2 regions of the Paenibacillus sp. NPDC057934 genome follow, and region 2 is predicted to be linked to the other one. Evidence: riboswitches for the same ligand, from Rfam matches in the RefSeq annotation. Region 2 holds a riboswitch; the other holds the start of a gene.

Region 1 (5,761 bases), on a different contig from region 2:
TTAACCCTTCGGATACTAAATGTCCCTCAAAATAATTCGGCATATTATTCATCAACCCTTCATTAGTAAGTTATTGGAAATTATATTTAACGAGTTTTGGTAATTAGAACAAACTTCCGCTGACATCATAAGGTTCGCTTCATTCTTTCAATCATTCCTGTTGCTTTATTTGATTCATCTATCAACGGTTTAAGCTTTAGTGGTCTCGTTCTGTTCAATGTCGTCAAAAGACAGCAGATGTCCAAGTTTAGCCTGCTTCGTGTGCAGGTAGTTTGTGTTATCCTCATTCTCCGGCATCTGAATCGGTACACGCTCCACAATCTCCAAGCCATACCCCTCCAGCCCCTTAATCTTGCGTGGGTTGTTGGTAAGCAGCTTGATTCGTTGTAAACCGAGATCCTTCAGGATCTGGGCACCGATGCCGTAATCCCGAAGGTCTGCCGGAAAGCCGAGCTTCAGGTTGGCGTCAACGGTGTCGAGTCCTTCTTCCTGCAGCTTGTAGGCTTTCAGCTTATTGATCAGCCCAATACCCCTGCCTTCCTGACGCATGTAGAGCAAGACACCTCTGCCGGCAGCATCAATCTGACGCAACGCAGCTTCGAATTGCGGGCCGCAATCGCAGCGGTGGGAATGGAAGACATCCCCGGTCAAACATTCGGAATGGACACGTACCAACACCGGCTCGTCGCCGGAGATATCGCCTTTAACCAGTGCAATATGCTCCTTGTCATCCACTACATTGGAGTAAGCAATCGTCTGGAACTCACCGAAATCGGTTGGCATGCGCACCGCCACCTCACGGGTAACCAGCTTCTCCTTCTCATTCCGGTAGTGAATAAGATCCTTGATGCTAATCAGTCTCAGATCATGCTTGCGGGCAATCTCAATGAGATCCGGCAGACGAGCCATAGTGCCGTCTTCCTTAATGATCTCGCAGATCACACCAGCCGGATATGCACCGCTCATCTGGGCCAGATCAACAGCAGCCTCAGTGTGTCCCGAGCGGCGCAACACACCACCTTTTTTGGCAATAAGTGGGAACATATGACCCGGTCTGCGGAAATCGGACGGCTTCGCATCGGGGTCCATGATCGCTTTGACCGTCATGGAGCGCTCCGCTGCGGAAATGCCAGTAGTCGTATCTTTATGGTCGATTGAGACCGTAAAGGCCGTACCGTGGAAATCCGTATTTTGGCTGACCATCGGCTTGAGATCCAGCTCTTCTGCCCGCTCCGCCGTAATCGGCAGGCACACCAGTCCGCGTCCTTCGGTAATCATGAAATTGATCACTTCGGGGGTCGCGCGTTCCGCTAGGGCGATAAAGTCTCCTTCATTCTCACGGTCCTCGTCATCCACAACAATGACCACTTTACCGCGCATCAAATCATAAATCGCTGATTCTATGGAATCCAGGACTACTTCCTGTTTCGATTGTTCGCTCATGATTCTATCCTCCTCATCGTTTCGCAATCACTTCATCTTGTATTAAATAAATCCGTTAGCTGCCAGGAAATCGTGACTTATGCCGGAGCTGATATCCTCTGCTTCCTCTTCTCGTCCCGCAGATCCGTAACGCAACAGATGGTCCACATACTTGCCGAGCACATCACATTCGATGTTCACGCTATCTCCCGCCCGTTTATGCCCAAGCACCGTCTCGCCCAAGGTGTGCGGGATAACCGACACAGTGAATGATGATGTTCCTGCCGTGACTACTGTCAGACTGATGCCATCAATCGTGATAGAGCCCTTTGGAATGATGTATTTGTACAGCGACTTGCGGTCTGCTGCAATCTCGAACACCACTGCGTTCTGGTCCCGCTTGATGCTTTTGAAGGTGCCGGTGCCATCTACGTGACCCTGCACGATATGACCGCCAAACCGCCCCCCGGCTGCCATCGCCCGTTCCAGATTGACCTTGCTGCCGATTCGCAGCTCCTTCAAATTGCTGTTCCGGAAAGTCTGCGGCATCACATCAGCCGTAAAATAATTGTCGCCCAGCGAGGTTGCTGTAAGGCAAACCCCGTTAACCGCGATACTATCGCCAATCTTCAGATCATCCATAATCACGGAGGCGCCAATATTCAGCACCATCATTTCACCGCCAGTGGAGAGGCTGCGCAGAACGCCCACTTCCTCGATTAAACCTGTGAACATCACTATCCCTCCTCAGGCGTTAGCGTACCGGAGTACCGCTGATACAGACATTATCCCCGAGCACTTCTACTTCCAATCCTTCTAGCGTAATGGCTTCGGCCATCTTCTCCACACCTGGGAACACGAAGGTTCCTTTGGCTTCTGCACCACCGCCCACAATCTTAGGAGCAAAGAACAGCATTACCCGATCTACCAAACCACTCTCCAGCATCGCACCGTTCAGTGTGCCTCCGCCCTCCAGCAGAATGGAACCAATCTCCATCTCGCCAAGAGCTACCATAGCCGCCGATAGATCCACACGTGGGCCTGTGCCGCAGACCACAATCTGCACGCCAGCTGCCTGCAGCACAGCCTTCTTCGCGGCATCCGCCGAGCCTGTAGTCACGATAATCGTTGGAGCCAACCCGTCGCTAACGACTGCAGCGTCCAGCGGAATTCGCAAAGCCGAGTCAATAATGATCCGCACCGGATTGAAGCCAGGAACCGCCATCCGCGTCGTGAGTGACGGGTTATCAGCGATCACGGTATTGACCCCGACCATAATGCCCTGGTGGCGATGGCGCAAGGTATGTACAATTTCCCGTGCGGCCTCACCAGAGATCCATTTGCTGTCGCCTGTTTTCGTAGCAAGGTTACCGTCCAGCGTACTGGCACTTTTCAAAGTGACAAAGGGTTGTTTGGTCAAAATATACTTGATAAACTTCTCATTCAACCGAAGCGCTCGCTCGCGCAGCAATCCCACTTCTACTTCAATGCCCTGATCACGCAGCATTTGAACACCCCGTCCTGCTACCTGCGGGTTAGGGTCTTCACAAGCCACCACCACCCGTGCCACGCCTTCGTCGATTAGACGCTGGCTGCAAGGTGGCGTAATGCCATAGTGACTGCAAGGCTCCAGCGTAACATAAGCAGTGCTTCCCGCGGCTTTCCCGGCCGCCATATTCAGTGCATGCACCTCAGCGTGGCCTGTCCCGCGTTGCAGATGCGTACCCAGCCCAATCATGGCCCCGTCCTTCACCACAACACAGCCTACAACAGGATTGATTCCAGTCTGTCCTTGAGCGCGTTCTGCCATGTCCAGGGCAAGCGACATGTAAAACTCGTCATTCATGATATTCATTTCATCTGTCCTCCGATCTGTAAGTCGTACTTCTTGTATGCAGCATCCGCTGCCTCATAACTAAAAAACCCATCTCAGACTCCAGGAGGAGACTAGATGGGTTGTTGAGAGTTAGTTTACTGAGAGTTTCAATAAAACTGTGCGCAAATAGCCGTTATAAAAACAACGGAATTGTGAAATAACGCACATGATATTAAAGTACACTTCAGTACGCCTGCCCATTAACGGACAAACGCCAATCTCTCCTTCTTCCATCCAGACTATACTGTCGGTCCCGGAATTGCACCGGGTCCACCGTCCGCGCTGTAGCACGGTCCGGGTAGCGGACTAAGCACTGCAAGATTAACTTGCAGCAACATCACCGCCGGTAGGGAATTTCACCCTGCCCTGAAGGATTGATACCTTATTCATTTTGAAGTATCAAGCTGTTGCTTACAACAAAATTAACACTTACCCCTGCAAAAAGCAAGTATAAATTGTACATTAGCTTATTTTTCGTAACTTTACAACTTTTTATTATCAAGACGCCTTACAGTAACAAAAAACAAGCGCCGAGGAGTTACTCTCGACGCTTGTCCTATGTAAGTGAACTTACACACCGCGTTCCTGCTGCTTCAGCAAATCGCGAATTTCCGTGAGCAGCTCCACCTCCGGAGCCGGTTCCGGGGTCTCGGCAACCTCCGCCTTAACCGCTTCCTTCTTCTTGAACTTGCTGGCCAGCTTAATAGCCATAAAGATCGAGAATGCAATAATGAAGAAATCCACCACGGTCTGCAGGAACACTCCGTATTTCAAAACAGCATTCCCATAGGTAAAGGTCAGGTCACTTAGATTGATGCCACCAATTATCAATCCGATAATAGGCATAATGATGTCTTCCACCAAGGAGGAGACAATCTTCCCGAATGCTGCACCGATAATGACAGCGACCGCAAGATCGAGCACATTTCCTTTCAGGGCAAAGCTTTTAAATTCTTTCCACATTTCTAAACCCTCCCCAAAGCTTGGAATTTTAAAATATTATAGCATCACCTTTGCCGACACACCAAAGAATTTTCAGAAACTGTCCGCTTACTGCTGTAACTCTTGTAACAGAACTAGCTCCTATATCTGACCGAAAATGAGAATATTTGCACATTCCTCTTCCACCACCTCCCATACATCGGCTATGATGAAACTATAATAGACTTTTCTTTCTAGAAAAAAACTTCGTCTCAAGGAGCTGCCTATGAGTTATTCCTCTTTCTTTGGACGCAGCCGCGATGCCGACTTCTCCATGTTTTCTGCCTCACATTGGATGGCTCTGGCGTCGGTGCTCGTTATTTGCCTGCTGCTGTACGGAGGCAGATTTGCTCTTCGCACCCGGAGTCGGCTGCGCCTGTCCGTTCGTCTGCTGCTGGCCATTATTCTACTCTCCTCGGAGGCTGGACTTCAGTGGTGGTACATTTCACAGGGAATCTGGAGAACGGACGCCTCGCTGCCCCTGGAGCTATGTGGGCTTACTGTGCTGTTGTCAGCTATCATGCTGCTTACCCGTAGCCGGATACTATACGCCTTTCTTTATTTTGCCGGGATCGGCGGCGCGTCGATTGCTCTGCTGACACCGAACCTGGTATATCCTTTCCCACACTTTCGTTTCCTATTATTCTTCATCTCACATGGGGCTATCATTCTGTCTTCCTTGTATATGACGTGGGTTGAGGGGTTCAAGCCAAGCTGGAAATCCCTTTCTTTCACGATGCTCTGCCTGAATCTGACCGCCGCTTGCGTTTGGGTCGCTAATTCTATGCTGGGGTCCAACTACATGTTCCTTATGCGAAAGCCAAGCACGTATTCTGTTCTGGATTACTTTGGCCCGTATCCCTATTATCTGCTGGTTGAAGAGCTCTTCGCGTTCGTTGTGTTTCTGTGTATGTACTTAGCGTTCTTTTGGCTACCGGAGCGGGTAAAGGGACGCAACCGACGTATGAATCGGCTTCCCTATTGAATGCGTGCCAGGAAAAGTCAGGAAGTCATTCCGTCGAACATATGTCGTAGGGTGATTAGTGGATGGCTCCAGATCATACGCGGACCAGCGTAGCGCATGACAGTCTTGATCTCGCTGCGCTGATCTGCTTTATAGCAATGCACTGGGCAGCGCCCGCAGGTGGTCTTATTTTCACCGAAACGGCAGTGTTCAAGCCGCTTCCAGGCATAGGTTAGAAGCTCTCCGCATTCCCTGCATATCGCCTGCCCCTCTACCTCTGCCTTGGACCGTCCGGCTCCCAAATGTTCATGTCCTTTGCAGTATTTAACAATCATGATCCTTACTGTGGTTTTTTCCCTGCTAATTCTGGGCCCAACATTAAGCGTCCGGACTTGTCTTTGATTTGTCGTCGGTTCTGTAGACATGCCACACATTCCCCCCGCCACTTTTCCATAAGCTTACAATGAGAAGCCACACGGTTCAATAATATTTCTAGGAAACAGGTACATTTGTGATCG
Region 2 (5,761 bases):
GGCTTTGGTGTCCTGGCTGCAGTGGCAGGATACTATACCGCAGCCTGGCTCGATACGTCGATATCAGGTTCGATGGCTTTCGCTACCGGGGTGCTGTTCATGATCAGTTTCCTGGCTTCCCCGAAGCATGGACTGCTTTCAAAGCTACTGTCACCTACAGTGGCAGCAGAATAAGCCAATGGATGTTCCAAGCGTATGGGAATACCCAACAGATCTCATTTCAAAGAAGTATAACCAGTCTTCTCCACCAGTTCTTGTCCCTGCGGTGAGGTGATCCAGTCGAGAAACGGCTCGATGTTAGGGTTGCTGCTGCCGGCAGTGACGGCATAAAACGCGGTGGCAAAAGGATATTCACCCCTACGGATCGTCGTCCTCTCCGGCCGTACCCCATTGATCTCCAGTAATGCAATTTCTCCGTCATGGTTCAGCTCTGAGGCGTAGAACAGGAAGCTGTAGCCCAGCGCATTCCGGAAATTACGGTAGTTTGCGGTCCAGCTGATGATACCGCTCATGAGGTCGGCAACATCTTTTTTCGGAGGGGTCATAAGCGGTGTGTGCCCCATGACCTTCTGAAGCATGGTCTGGCTGCCGCTGTCTTCAGGGCGCTGGAAGGCCCGAATCCGGTCATTGCTGCCTCCTACCTCTTTCCAGTTAGTGGTTTTTCCCGAGTAGATTTCCTGGATCTGTGTAATGGTAAGCCCCTTGACCGCATTGCGCCGGTTCACGAAGAATACGAAGGCCTCCCGGCCAATCGGCGTCAGCTTAAGCTGCACGCCTTTTCGCTGTGCTTCTTCCTGCTGAGACTGTGATGGGGCCGCGGCAAAGATTATATCGACCTCGCCTTCAAGCAAGTGTTTATAGGCTTCTGGAGTTGTTGAACAGGTGATTACGCTGTCTGCACCATAAGGCTGGTACTCGCCTGAAGGATACACAGCCTGGGCAAAGGATGCAGATGCATATAGCGGATAAAGAGCTGTGGCGCCGTCAAGACGCGGAAGATTTTCACGAATGGTAAAGGTCGTAGGTTCAGTGAGTGCAGCAGCTTTGGTATTGAGGGTACAAGGGGCGTATTCTGCCAGGTTGACCTCTTGCTCATTGATCTCGCCAAAGCTGTTCACATACACTTTACTAAGCTCAAAGCCAGCAGTAGATAGTAGGCAGAGCCCGGTGAATGAGAGCAGTACGATGTGCCTAGTCCGCCGCTTCAATATTTGGAATATCGTGATGACAGAGTAGATGGCCAAGAAGACAGTGACAGTGATCAGAAGCGGCGCATAGAATTTGAGGAATTATAACTTAAATATCCCATATATGTAGTGGGAAATCTCTCGCTCTCAGAGACGAAATTGCTTTTGTTGTATGAAAGAAATATGAATATTTTCATAAAAGGCTGGACGAATGGCGACAGAAGGTTTATTGTTGGTTGTGAAAATAATAACGGAATACAAGATTCTCGGGGTAGGTGAAATTCCTAACCGGCGGTAATGTTCAGAGTGAACAAAGCCCGCGACTCGTTTCCACCTGTTAGCAGGAGAGGCGACTGATCTGGTGCAATTCCAGAGCCGACGGTAAAGTCCGGATGGGAGAGGATCATAAGATAAAGGCGCGGGGCCTGTTTCCTGTACGCTTTTATTGATAATACCCCCGAGTATTGCCTGTTCTAAGGCAAATCGGGGGTTTTTGGTCTCTTAATCGAGGGATTGTATCGACAAGGAGAATGTAAGATGAGTAATGTATCTGCTTCATCATCCGTAGTGCGCCCGGCGCGTCTGCGGAGCGGTTTTTGGCTGGTTGTCATGGGAGCGGCGCTCTGGGGCGTGGACCCGCTGTTTCGCATCATCCTGCTCAAGTCGTTGACCTCTTTGCAAATTGTATTGCTGGAGCATATCGTGCTGTTTGTAGCCGCTTTTCCGGTTCTCTGGCGCCACCGCGCCGAATTGAAAGCTATCCGCTTCCGCCAGGCGGGAGCACTGCTGATCGTCTCCTGGGGTGGTTCAGCAGTTGCTACGATTCTGTTCACCATGGCATTGTCCAGTGGGGATCTCAATGCTGTACTGCTGCTGCAGAAGCTGCAGCCATTGTTCGCTATCGGGCTTGCGGCCCTCCTCCTCAAGGAGAGGTTGCCGAAGCATTTTGCCCCCCTGATGATCGTAGCCTTGGCCGGAACGTATTTGCTTACCTTCGGCTGGAGCATTCCATTCGGTCATGTGAACAATTTTATTAGCATCAGTAGTGTCATGGCGCTGGGAGCAGCTGCGCTGTGGGGAGGGTCCACTGTAATGGGCCGCTATCTACTGGGCTCTATGAAATATGAGACGGTAACGTCGCTGCGTTTCATCTTGGCCCTGCCTTTATTGTTCGTCGTTACGGCGTTTGAACGCGCGCCTTGGCAATTCCAAGGGGGGCTTGGAGCTACCTCTGCTGTGGCTATCAATCTGCTGCTGCAGGCGCTACTGCCGGGACTACTAAGTATGCTATTGTATTACAAGGGACTTAGCACAACCAAGGCTTCTTTTGCGACACTAGCCGAGCTTAGCTTTCCAATGACGGGTGTCGTCATTAACTGGGTGGTATTCAACCAACTGGTCACTCTTCCGCAAATTATCGGGTTTGCACTGATCTGGACCGCGCTGTTCTTCATCTCAAACCAACAGTCCAGGCAGCAAAGCCCCGGATAACATATTTTGTTTCAGTAGCATTGTACGCCTGAGGGGACATACCCCAGGGCTCAGATTCGTTTAAAAGCACCTGTTCCACTGGATGATCCAGGGAAACAGGTGCTTTTTTATATGCCTCAAAGCAGAATGTCGCTACGTGAAAACCTCCAATTCCCATTGCAAGAGTAAAATTCAGCCTTTTCTCCCATACTACCCTTATTCTTTTCTTCAACCCCTATGGAGTCTAGCCCACCTTAGGCAACTCCAGATCCCCTTTAGGAGGAATACGGATGACACACCATTCGGCGGCCACCATCTTCATACAGCTCAAAAACCGGGTGTCAGTTCCCAAAGGTCAGGGGGTGATGCTCCGGGATATTGCCAATCTCATTACGGCCCCGGAGTGGGAGGACGCGCTGTACTCTCTAATGTTGATTCAACCCAAGCAAAGTGATGGCAACTTGATTCTGATTGATCTGCTAATGGTAATTCCGCGAATTCACGAGATTCTGCCAGGCGTAGAAATCCAGCTCATCGGCGAAGGCAGGACGATTGTACAGATTATAGGACCGGTGGAGTCGCGGCCTCCGTCAACGGCGCTGTTCGTGCTTGTGTGGTTGTTGTTGTTCTTCGGTTCAGCACTGACGATTATGAACTTTCATGCGGATGTAAGCATGCAGGAGGTGCAGATCCGCATTGTAGAGATGCTGACCGGGCATAAGGATGAGCATCCTTATCTGTTCCAGATTGCCTATTCCGTGGGCATTGGGCTGGGGATGGTGATCTTCTTCAACCATTTATTCAAGAAAAAATGGAATGAGGAGCCAACCCCGCTGGAAGTCGAGATGTTCCTGTACCAGAAAAATATTGACCAATATGTGGTTAACGAGGAGTACGCAAAAATGAAGCGGCGTGAAGCCGTTATACCCGAGAACACGGAGGGTGGGGGGCAATGACAGCACCGATATCGTTAGGAATTAATCTATTGCTGGGCATTGCGGGAGGGATCGCCGTCGGCGGTGGCGTCATTGCTCTCTTCGTTGTGCTGGACATCATCCCCCGCCTGGCTCAACTGACCTCTTCTTACGATAAAGTGCACTGGTATGAAGGAGCGATGGTCGCAGGGTCGCTGCTGGGTACCGTCAGTGATTTCTGGAACTGGAAAATAACCTCGGGTCCATTGGTAGAAATAGCCGTGGGCTTGTTTGACGGTATCTTCATCGGCATGTTAGCCGCCGCATTAACTGAAGTATTGAATGTGCTCCCCATTCTGGCGAAACGTCTGCAAATGGTTCATCGCCTGTTCGGGCTGTTGATGGCAATGACTGCTGGTAAGGTCATGGGCTCATTGTTTGACTGGTTTGTGTATTTAAAGTAAAGGAGGGTATGGAATGAACAAATATATTCACAGCGGGGATTCTATAGAGAAAAGCGAGCCAGTAAAAAAATCAGAATCCAAAGAAGGAACGAAGATTTCGTCGGGAGATGATGTGAAAAGTAGGAATCAGGAGCTTGAGGCTTCCGGGGAGTTGGGTACCGAGGAGAGGAACTCTGAAGAAACTACAGAGGCAGGAGAAGCAAGCAATGCTACAAGTAGCCTCGCAGGAGAAGGTGCTGCAGGTGACGGATCAATCAGTGACAGCGCTAGGGGAGAAAGTGCAACTGGAGACGAATCAACCAATGGCAGCACCAGAAGCGAAGGAGCTACTGGAGACGGATCAACAAGTGGTAGCACAGGAGGCGTAGGAGCTACTGAGGGCGGATCGGATAGCGGTAGTAGTGCCAGAGACGAAGGTGCTACTAGCGGCGGAACAACAAGCGGTAGTACTAGGGGAGAAAGTGCAACTAGAGACGGATCAACTAGCGGGAGCACCAGGGGGAAGGGCTCAACTAGCGCTGACCCCAGTAGTAATGATTCAGCAGGCGATCATACTAAGCTTAATAGTTCCACGGCTGAGCATCAGACTACGGAAGGTTTTAGTAGTGAGCGTTCCAGTCATGATGACCATGCAGCCGCTGATAATTCTTCTGTAGGGGGTGCTACCTCTGCTACCACTGGTGCTGCCAGTGAAGGGACTGGCTCAAAGTCCAACAAAGAGAGCGGAGAAAGAATGGGGAACAGTCATGCAGAAGTGGAGTTTGCGATGGAATCGGGTTTGGCCTCCAGCAAGACAAGCGCCGAGGCGGAGGCTTCCCGAGTAAACCCGGCATGGGTTAACGGGAACAACGGCGGCGAGGAGCAAGGTCAGAACGAAGGAAGCGATTCTGGCGCCCAAAATTCTTCGGAGGCGAAGCAGCAGACGGGTTCCCAGAAATACGGAAAGGATTCCAAGACGGCAGAGCCTGGGTCCTCCTCTGAACAAGGTGAGGATCAGGAGGTAGATGTTAGTCCAAATAGCAGTGATGACAGTAATGGTACAAATGATAGTAGTGGAAGCAGTAGTACAGGAAGCTCACAGGATGTAGAGGTCTCCGGTGAGCTAGGAGACCAGGAACAGGACCAGGAGAACGGGGGAAAAGGGCTGTTCGCCAGACTTTTCGGATTCTTCGCAGATGATGAAGAGGAATCCGATCAAGACGACCAAGGCGGAGATGGCGGTAGCGGCGGACAGTCGCAAGATCCGCAAGGACAACAACAAGCTGCTCCCAGTGGTCAGGAGCAGCAAGGCCAAAGTAAGCAAAGTAAACCACAGCAAGGCCAACAGGAGCAGGATCAGCAGGAGACAGGTCAACAGGAGAAAGGCCAACAACAGGCAGCTAGCAATCAGCCCCAGGAATCTGCCCAGAACGATCAACAGCAGAAAGTAGATCCGGTTGGAAACGGACAAGGTAGGCAGGCTCCACAGAAATCGGATTCCGTAAAGGATAGGGCTTCTGGCAAGAAAGGGCAGAGTGCGGAGCAATCTCAGGGTAAGAGTCGGGCCAAAGGTCAGGCTCAAGCTAAAGAGCAGGATCCGCTGCAATTAAAACGCCAGAACGAACGGTCGGATTCCCTGGAGGAGTCTGTGGTTTACTGGCAGGGAAATGATGATATCCCTGATAAGCTCGAAAGCATTAAGGATACGCTGACAGAGGTTATAGGACTTGGGTCTTCCTTTGATATT

The links. Region 2 has a riboswitch for FMN ahead of ACFVRY_RS14845 (DMT family transporter). Riboswitches for the same ligand answer to the same signal wherever they lie in the genome.
Region 1: linked by a shared signal. The riboswitch ahead of ribD (bifunctional diaminohydroxyphosphoribosylaminopyrimidine deaminase/5-amino-6-(5-phosphoribosylamino)uracil reductase RibD) and the one ahead of ACFVRY_RS14845 (DMT family transporter) in region 2 are both predicted to bind FMN.

Annotation. Positions count from the first base shown of each region.
Region 1 covers NZ_JBHVPB010000002.1:142-5,902, reverse strand. Annotated here, with positions in the region: gene ribH (6,7-dimethyl-8-ribityllumazine synthase) at 1-43, opposite strand, end outside; gene ACFVRY_RS04510 (bifunctional 3,4-dihydroxy-2-butanone-4-phosphate synthase/GTP cyclohydrolase II) at 190-1,443, opposite strand; gene ACFVRY_RS04505 (riboflavin synthase) at 1,486-2,157, opposite strand; gene ribD (bifunctional diaminohydroxyphosphoribosylaminopyrimidine deaminase/5-amino-6-(5-phosphoribosylamino)uracil reductase RibD) at 2,177-3,277, opposite strand; FMN riboswitch at 3,517-3,676, opposite strand; gene mscL (large conductance mechanosensitive channel protein MscL) at 3,869-4,261, opposite strand; gene ACFVRY_RS04490 (YwaF family protein) at 4,506-5,264, shown strand; gene ACFVRY_RS04485 (nitrous oxide-stimulated promoter family protein) at 5,282-5,668, opposite strand.
Region 2 covers NZ_JBHVPB010000005.1:507,442-513,202, forward strand. Annotated here, with positions in the region: gene ACFVRY_RS14835 (metal ABC transporter permease) at 1-174, shown strand, start outside; gene ACFVRY_RS14840 (PstS family phosphate ABC transporter substrate-binding protein) at 216-1,244, opposite strand; FMN riboswitch at 1,446-1,595, shown strand; gene ACFVRY_RS14845 (DMT family transporter) at 1,725-2,678, shown strand; gene ACFVRY_RS14850 (hypothetical protein) at 2,638-2,889, opposite strand; gene ACFVRY_RS14855 (stage V sporulation protein AA) at 2,948-3,613, shown strand; gene ACFVRY_RS14860 (stage V sporulation protein AB) at 3,610-4,035, shown strand; partial or broken gene ACFVRY_RS14865 (spore germination protein) at 5,522-5,761, shown strand, end outside.